DNA from 2 places in the Actinomadura citrea genome. Region 1 is predicted to be linked to the other one. Evidence: riboswitches for the same ligand, from Rfam matches in the RefSeq annotation. Region 1 holds a riboswitch; the other holds the start of a gene.
The links. Region 1 has a riboswitch for thiamine pyrophosphate ahead of thiO (glycine oxidase ThiO). Riboswitches for the same ligand answer to the same signal wherever they lie in the genome.
Positions count from the first base shown of each region.

Region 2: another riboswitch for thiamine pyrophosphate. It lies ahead of BJ999_RS01410 (purine-cytosine permease family protein); the one in region 1 lies ahead of thiO (glycine oxidase ThiO).

Region 1 covers NZ_JACCBT010000001.1:3,056,865-3,060,286, forward strand. Annotated here, with positions in the region: gene BJ999_RS14405 (thiazole synthase) at 1-218, opposite strand, end outside; gene thiS (sulfur carrier protein ThiS) at 221-421, opposite strand; gene thiO (glycine oxidase ThiO) at 418-1,545, opposite strand; TPP riboswitch at 1,535-1,648, opposite strand; gene BJ999_RS14420 (NAD(P)/FAD-dependent oxidoreductase) at 1,741-2,976, shown strand; gene BJ999_RS14425 (Rv2175c family DNA-binding protein) at 3,035-3,409, shown strand.
Region 2 covers NZ_JACCBT010000001.1:270,494-273,915, reverse strand. Annotated here, with positions in the region: gene BJ999_RS01415 (sensor histidine kinase) at 1-288, opposite strand, end outside; gene BJ999_RS01410 (purine-cytosine permease family protein) at 353-1,699, opposite strand; TPP riboswitch at 1,692-1,808, opposite strand; gene BJ999_RS01405 (rhodanese-like domain-containing protein) at 1,883-2,218, opposite strand; gene BJ999_RS01400 (SSI family serine proteinase inhibitor) at 2,266-2,727, shown strand; gene BJ999_RS01395 (LURP-one-related/scramblase family protein) at 2,854-3,422, opposite strand, start outside.

The sequences.
Region 1 (3,422 bases):
TCGGTCAGCACGTCCAGCACCGAGCCGCGCGCGGACGGGGCCACCCTGCGCATCGCGACCGTGGTGAGCGCCGTCCCGGACGCGGTCAGCGCCTCGCGCAGCACCGCCATGCTCGGCGCCCCGCCCGTTCCCATGATCAGCCGCGAGCCCAGCTCCTCGCCCGCGATGACCAGCCCGTCGGTGCCCGCTTCTGCGGGGCCCGCTTTTCCGGTGTCCATCCTCAACCTCCCTGGACCGCGGTCAGCACTTCGATGCGGTCGGCGTCCCGCAGGGGCGTGGCCTCCCACTCCGCGCGCCGGACGACCTCGTCGTTCAGCGCCGCCGCCACGCCCGTCGCGACGGCCGTGACGGACGCGACGACCTCGGCCACGCTCGCGCCGTCGGGCAGCTCGCGCGCCTCACCGTTGACGATCACCTTCATGCGCTCACCTCGGGGGAGAAGCGGTCGGGGGCGAACGGCCCGGCGACCTCGGGGACGGGCCCGTCCAGCAGCATCGCGGACAGGATGTCGGCGCTCACCGGCGTGAGCAGGATGCCGTTGCGGAAGTGCCCGGTGCCCACGAGCAGCCCGGGCAGCGCGGTCGGGCCCATCACGGGCGCGTTGTCGGGGGAGCCGGGCCGCAGCCCGGCGCGGACCTCCGCGAACTCCAGCTCGGTGATGCCGGGCAGCAGCTCGCGGGCGTCGCGCAGCAGCTCCCACAGCCCGCCGGCGGTGACGCGCGTGTCGAAGCCCAGCTCCTCCTGCGTGGCGCCGAGGACGATCTCACCGTCCGCACGCGGCACCAGGTAGACCGACGACCCCCGGACGAGGCCGCGGGTCGCCCGCCGCAGGAACGGCGCGCGGGTGCGCAGCCGGATCACCTGGCCCTTGACCGGGCGGACGGGTGGAACGGTCCCGGGAGGCAGGCCGCCGAGGTCGCCCGACCACGGCCCCGCGGCCAGCAGCACCCGGTCCGCGGGGATCACGGTGCCGTCGTCCAGGCCCACGCCGGCGGCGGCACCGTTCTCGACGACGACGCGCTCGGCCCGCCGCCGGACGAGCCGGACCCCCAGCCGCTCGCACGCCGCCAGCAGCGCCGGGGCGAGGCGGCGGGGGTCGACCGAGCCGTCCTCGGGGGCGAGCAGGCCGCCGCGCACGCCGGGCGCGAGCATCGGCTCCAGCCGCCGGCACTCGCGGCCGGTGAGCGCCTCGGCGGGGATGCCCAGGTCCTCCTGGAAGCGGCGCAGGTCGTCCAGGTGCCGCAGGTCGTCGGAGTCGAAGGCGACCTCGAGGATCCCGTCGGTGCGGTAGCCGGTCTCCAGGCCGGTCAGCTCCTCCAGTTCGGCGACGAAGGCGCCGTACCGGTCGCGGGAGGCGAGGCCGAGCCGCAGCAGCGGCTCCTCGCCGTAGGTCAGCTCGCTGACCGGGGTGAGCATGCCCGCCGCCACGGAGGACGCCCCGGACGCGGGCGCGGGATCGACGAGCGTCACGGCGGCGCCGCCGGCGGCGGTGCGCCAGGCGGTGGCCAGGCCGATCACCCCGGCGCCGATGATGACGATCTGCATGCGCGCTCCCTTCGCCGGCATGATCCGGATCAGGTCGTGGCGGTCGGCGGCCCGTTCAGCCGCCCTCTCAGCCCGGTCGCACCGGACTCCCGCGCTCTGTGCTGTTCTGCTGCCCCCACCTTACGACCTCGGCGAACCGGGCAACTGCCTGGACACCTGTCCATCCCCGGATCGCCGCCCGTTAGGGTGACCTTCATGGAGAGGGTCATCGTCGTGGGTGGCGGGCTGGCCGGCGTGCGCGCCGTGGAGGCCCTGCGGAGCAAGGGGTACGAGGGTGCGCTGACCCTCGTGTCGGCGGAGCGGCACCGGCCCTACGACCGGCCGCCGCTGTCGAAGGCCGTCCTCGCGGGCGAGTCCGACGACACGACCGTCGACGCCGACTGGGACGCGCTGCGCTGCGAGCTGCTGCTCGGCGAGCGCGCCACCGGCCTGCGGCTGGACGAGCCCGGACGGGGCGGAACGGTGGAGTCCACGGCGGGCGACCTGCCCTTCGACGGGCTCGTGATCGCGACCGGCGCCGCCCCGATCACGCTGCCGGGAGAGGGGCGCCAGCACGTGCTGCGCACGATCGACGAGGCGCGCGACCTGCGCGCCCGGCTCACCGCGGGCGCCCGCATCGTGATCGTCGGGGCGGGCTGGATCGGCGCCGAGGTCGCCACCACCGCGGCCCGCCGGGGCTGCGCGGTCACCGTCGTGGAGGCGGCCGACACCCCGCTGGCGGGCGCGATCGGGCCCGAGGTCGGCGCGCTCACCGCCCCCTGGTACGCCGAGGCCGGCGTCGAACTGCGGACCGGGGTCAAGGTCGCGGAGGTGCGCGACGGGGGCCTCGCCCTCGCCGGCGGCGGCCGCGTCGACGCCGACGAGGTGGTCGTCGGCGTCGGGGTGCGGCCCGTCCTGTCGTGGCTGGAGGGCTCCGGGCTGCTGCTGGAGCGCGGCGTCGTCACCGACGGCTCGTTCCGGACCTACATGGGCGAGGAGGACACCGGGGCGCTGCGTCCGGACGTCGTGGCGGTCGGCGACTGCGCCGCCTGGTGGTCGCACCGCTACGGGCGGCGGCTCCTCGTCGAGCACTGGGACACCGCGCTGAACGCCCCCGAGGTCGCCGCCGCGGCCCTCCTCGGCCGGGACGCCGTGTACGACGCCGCCCCGTACTTCTGGTCGGAGCAGTTCGGGCGCATGGTCCAGTACGCGGGCGACCACTCGGCGTCCGAGCGGCTCGTGCGCAGGGGCGACCCGTCCGACCCCAGGTGGGCGGTGGCGTGGCTGACCGGCGACCGCCTCGACGCGATCCTCACCGTCGGCCGGCCCCGCGACCTGGTGCAGGCGAGGCGTGTGATCGCCGCCGGGACGCCGGTGGATCCGGAGGCGATCGCCGACCCGGACGTCCCCGTCCGGCAGGCTGTTCGCGCAGAGCGATCGGCGGGGACGTAACGGCTGCGCAGCGGGTTTGAGTCTTCCGAAGGCGTGGTAGCAAGGGGGCGTGACGCAGATGCACGCAACCGTTGACAGCGCACTGGACCCCCGCACCGACGCCCTGGCCGGCGAGTGGCTCACCCTCGGGGAGACCGCCGAGAGACTCGGGATCAGGCCCAACCGGATCAAGCAGCTCATCCACGAGCACCGCATCCTCGCGGTGCGCCGCGGCGGGGAGCCGATGGTGCCCGCGGCCTTCATCAAGGACGGCCAGGTCATCAAGGGTCTTCCCGGTACCCTGACCCTCCTGTCGGACGCCGGCTTCGACGACGCCGAGACGATCCGGTGGCTGTTCACGGCCGACGACACGCTGCCGGGGACGCCGGTGGACGCGCTCACCGAGAACCGGGGGACCGAGGTCCGCCGCCGCGCCCAGGCGCTCGCCTTCTAGGCCGCCGCCGGCG
Region 2 (3,422 bases), 2.8 Mb from region 1:
GAAGCGGCGGGTGGCGATCGAGATCTGCCCGCCGTCGCCGTCGCCCTCGCCGCCGGGCCGGGTGAGGAGCCGCTCCTGGACGGCGTTGTGCTCGGCCTTCAGCTCGTCGGGGACGATCGGCGGGACCCGGCCGAGCACCTCCTCGGCGCTCCAGCCGAACATGCGCTCGGCCGCCGGGTTCCACACGGTGACCCGGTGCCGCTGGTCCACGGCTACGATCGCGTCGGCGGCGCTCTCGATGACGGCCCGCGCGATCGGATCGTGCACGTGCTGATACACGTCTGTCATCGTGCCACCGCACTCCGGCCTGCCGCCGGGCAACTTGCGCCGAAACTTGCTTTCGACCCAAACCTTACCGTCTGGTAAGCCTGCCGATGAGCAGGGCCGCGACCCCTGCGACCAGGAACGACAGCAGCGAGGCGCTCATCCACGTCTGCGGCGTGAAGTGCAGCGCGTCCCGGACGTCCGACCAGAACGCGGTCCAGCGGGCGACCGTGCCCGGGTTGACGAGCTGGTAGACGACGAACCCGATCGCCCATGCCGCGATCATGCCCCAGCGGGACGGCGCGGTCCGCGAGACGTCCCAGCCGCCCGCCCGGCGGCGGCCGAGGAAGAAGTCGGCGGCGAGGACGCCGAGCATCGGCACGAACACCGATCCGATCAGTGACAGGAAGCCGGCGTAGTCGCCGATGTCCAGGACCAGCGCGAGCACGGTGATGCCGATGCCGAGCGCGACGCTCAGCACCCGGCGGTCGGCCCGGGGGAACAGGTTCTGGATCGACACCGCGGTGGAGTAGGTGTCGGCGAACGACTGGTCGGCCTCCCGCAGCACGAACACCGCGAAGAACACCACGCCCAGCGAGGCGCCGAGGAACGGGTCGAAGATCTTGCCCGAGTCGCCCGCGACCAGCGCCAGCGCGAGCAGCCCGAGGACGTAGGCGACGATCTGCGTGACGGAGTAGCCGACGGCCGCGGCGCCGAACGCCCCGCGCTCGGTGCGCGCGTGCCGGGTGTAGTCGGCGGCGACCGGGACCCAGGAGATCGACACGGCGAGCGCGGCGTCCGCGCCGAGCCAGAACCCGCCCCACGAGCCCTGCGTCAGGTCGGGCAGCGGCTCCCGGACGAGCCGGACGTAGAAGTACACGAGCGCGATCGCCACCGCGACGGTCACGTAGCGGCGCAGCAACCGCACCGAGCCGAGCGGCCAGACCGTCAGCACGGTCGTGACCGCGCCGGCGGCGACCACGTAGCCCCAGCGCGGGACGCCGTCCCACAGCTCGCGGGCGGCGTCGGCGATGACGATCAGCTCGAAGGTGCCCCACCCGACGAGCTGGGCGATGTTGAGGACGGTCGGCGCGTACGACAGCTTCGCGCCGAACAGGCCGCGCAGCAGCACCATCGCGGGCTGCCCGGTGCGCGCGCCCGGCACGGCGGCGAGGCCGAGCATCAGCCCGCCGAGGATCGTCCCGACGGCCATCGCGACGATGCCCGCCATGATCGAGATCGTCGGCCGGCCGTCGGCGTCCGGCGCGAGGACGGTGTAGGCGCCGGAGAAGGCCAGAAGGCTGACGCCGAGGTTCCCCCAGAAGGCGCTCTGGTCCCAGAATCCGAGGACCTTGGGGGCCGGCTCGTCGAGGGTGTACGGGACCTCGTCGCGGGCGTGCTCGCCCTGAGGGCGCTTGTCGACATCAGACGTCACGGGACACGCTCCCTACGCCGGCATTACCCGGACAGGTTCATGCGGTCGGCGACGCCTTGGAGGCCGCCCTCTCAGCCCGGCTGTGGCCCGAGCTCCCGCGGTTATCGGTCAGGCCCGATCGTACAACCGCCCGTCACGCCCTAAAAGGGGGCATCCGGGTCAGATCACACAACATCCGTTAGATCACGCGACGTAGGGCGGGCCGTCCCCCGCACCCTCCATCGGGCGCCCGGCCTCGGCCCACCCGTGCATGCCGTCGTCGACGTTCCTCGCCAGCCACCCCGCCTGGTTCAACGCGGACGTGACCTGCGCGGACCGTGCCCCGGACCGGCAGATCACATAGACCTCCCGGTCGCGCGGGACCTCCCCCGCGCGGTCGCCGAGCTGGCGCATGGGGATGTGGACCGCCGCGGGCGCGTGGCCCGCGTCCCACTCGTCCTGTTCCCGGACGTCCAGCAGGTAGCCGTCCTGCGGAACGTCCGCGGCGACCACGGCCGGTACGTCTTCCCCGAAATTCATCACACCCCCCATGGAACCGCGCGAAGCCCCCCTGCGTCGAATCACGCATGCGGTATCGGACGCTCCTTTTGGCAGCGCCCGGGCTGGCCATGCTCCTGTCCACGGCCGCCTGCGGCGACGAACAGGCAAACGGGAACTCCGCCGGAGCACCTTCGGGCACGACATCCGTGCAGCCGTCCGGCTCACCGGCGGACACGCTGACCGTGCAGGTCAAGGCCTCCAAGGAGGCGCCCGCCAAGACCTGGCGGCTGACCTGCGACCCGCCCGGCGGCGACCATCCCGAGGCGGCGGGCGCCTGCGCGGCGCTCACCAAGGTCAAGGAACCCTTCACACCCGTCCCCAAGGACCAGATGTGCACCGAGATCTACGGCGGTCCGGAGATCGCCACGGTCAAGGGCACCTGGCAGGGCAAGCAGATCGACACCACGTTCACCCGTGACGACGGCTGCCAGCTGCACCGCTGGAGCCAGATCGGCCCGGTCTTCGGGAACGTCCCGAAGGTCCGCTGACCCCGTCCCGACCCATCTCGATCCATCCGGACGAGCCATCCCCGTTCCGGCTCCGTTCACGACCCGAAGGTCAGGCCCCGGCGCCCGCCGGGGCCTGACCCGTCTCACGGCGCGTGCGGCCGCCGGTCAGAGCCAGCCGCCGATGCTGCGGTTCTGGGCGACGGCGGTGTCGAACGCCAGCGGGCAGGCCAGCACGAGCGTGCGCATCGGCTCCTGCAACTGGACGTGCAGGCGCAGGACGTAGCGGTCGGCCCCGGTGAACACCTGGGAGAGGAACTCGCCCATCCCGTCGAAGCCGCGCTGGATCCGGGCGAGCTCCTGCTGCTGCCAGTCGGTGATCCGGCCGCTCAGCAGCTCGTAGTAGCCGATCTGCCGCTCGTGCGGGTCGAGGATCTCCCAGCCGCGCATCGCCCGCTTGCGCAGGTGCCCGACCAGCCCGCCGTGCGGAGTCAGGATCTGCATCCGGGGCGTGCCCATGAACCCGTACGGCTTGTGGAACAGGAAGTACGGCATGCCGTCCGGACGGAAGATCGACAGCTTGCGCTCGGCCTTGGTCTGGCTGCCCTGGTTCATGACGCGCAGGGCCTTCTTCGCGCCGCTCACCCCCTCTTCCCGGACGTACGCCGCGGGCTGCCCCTGCGGGCTCCAGATCGTGTAGTTCGCCTCGGTGGAGAAGAACTGCGCCGGCTGGTCGT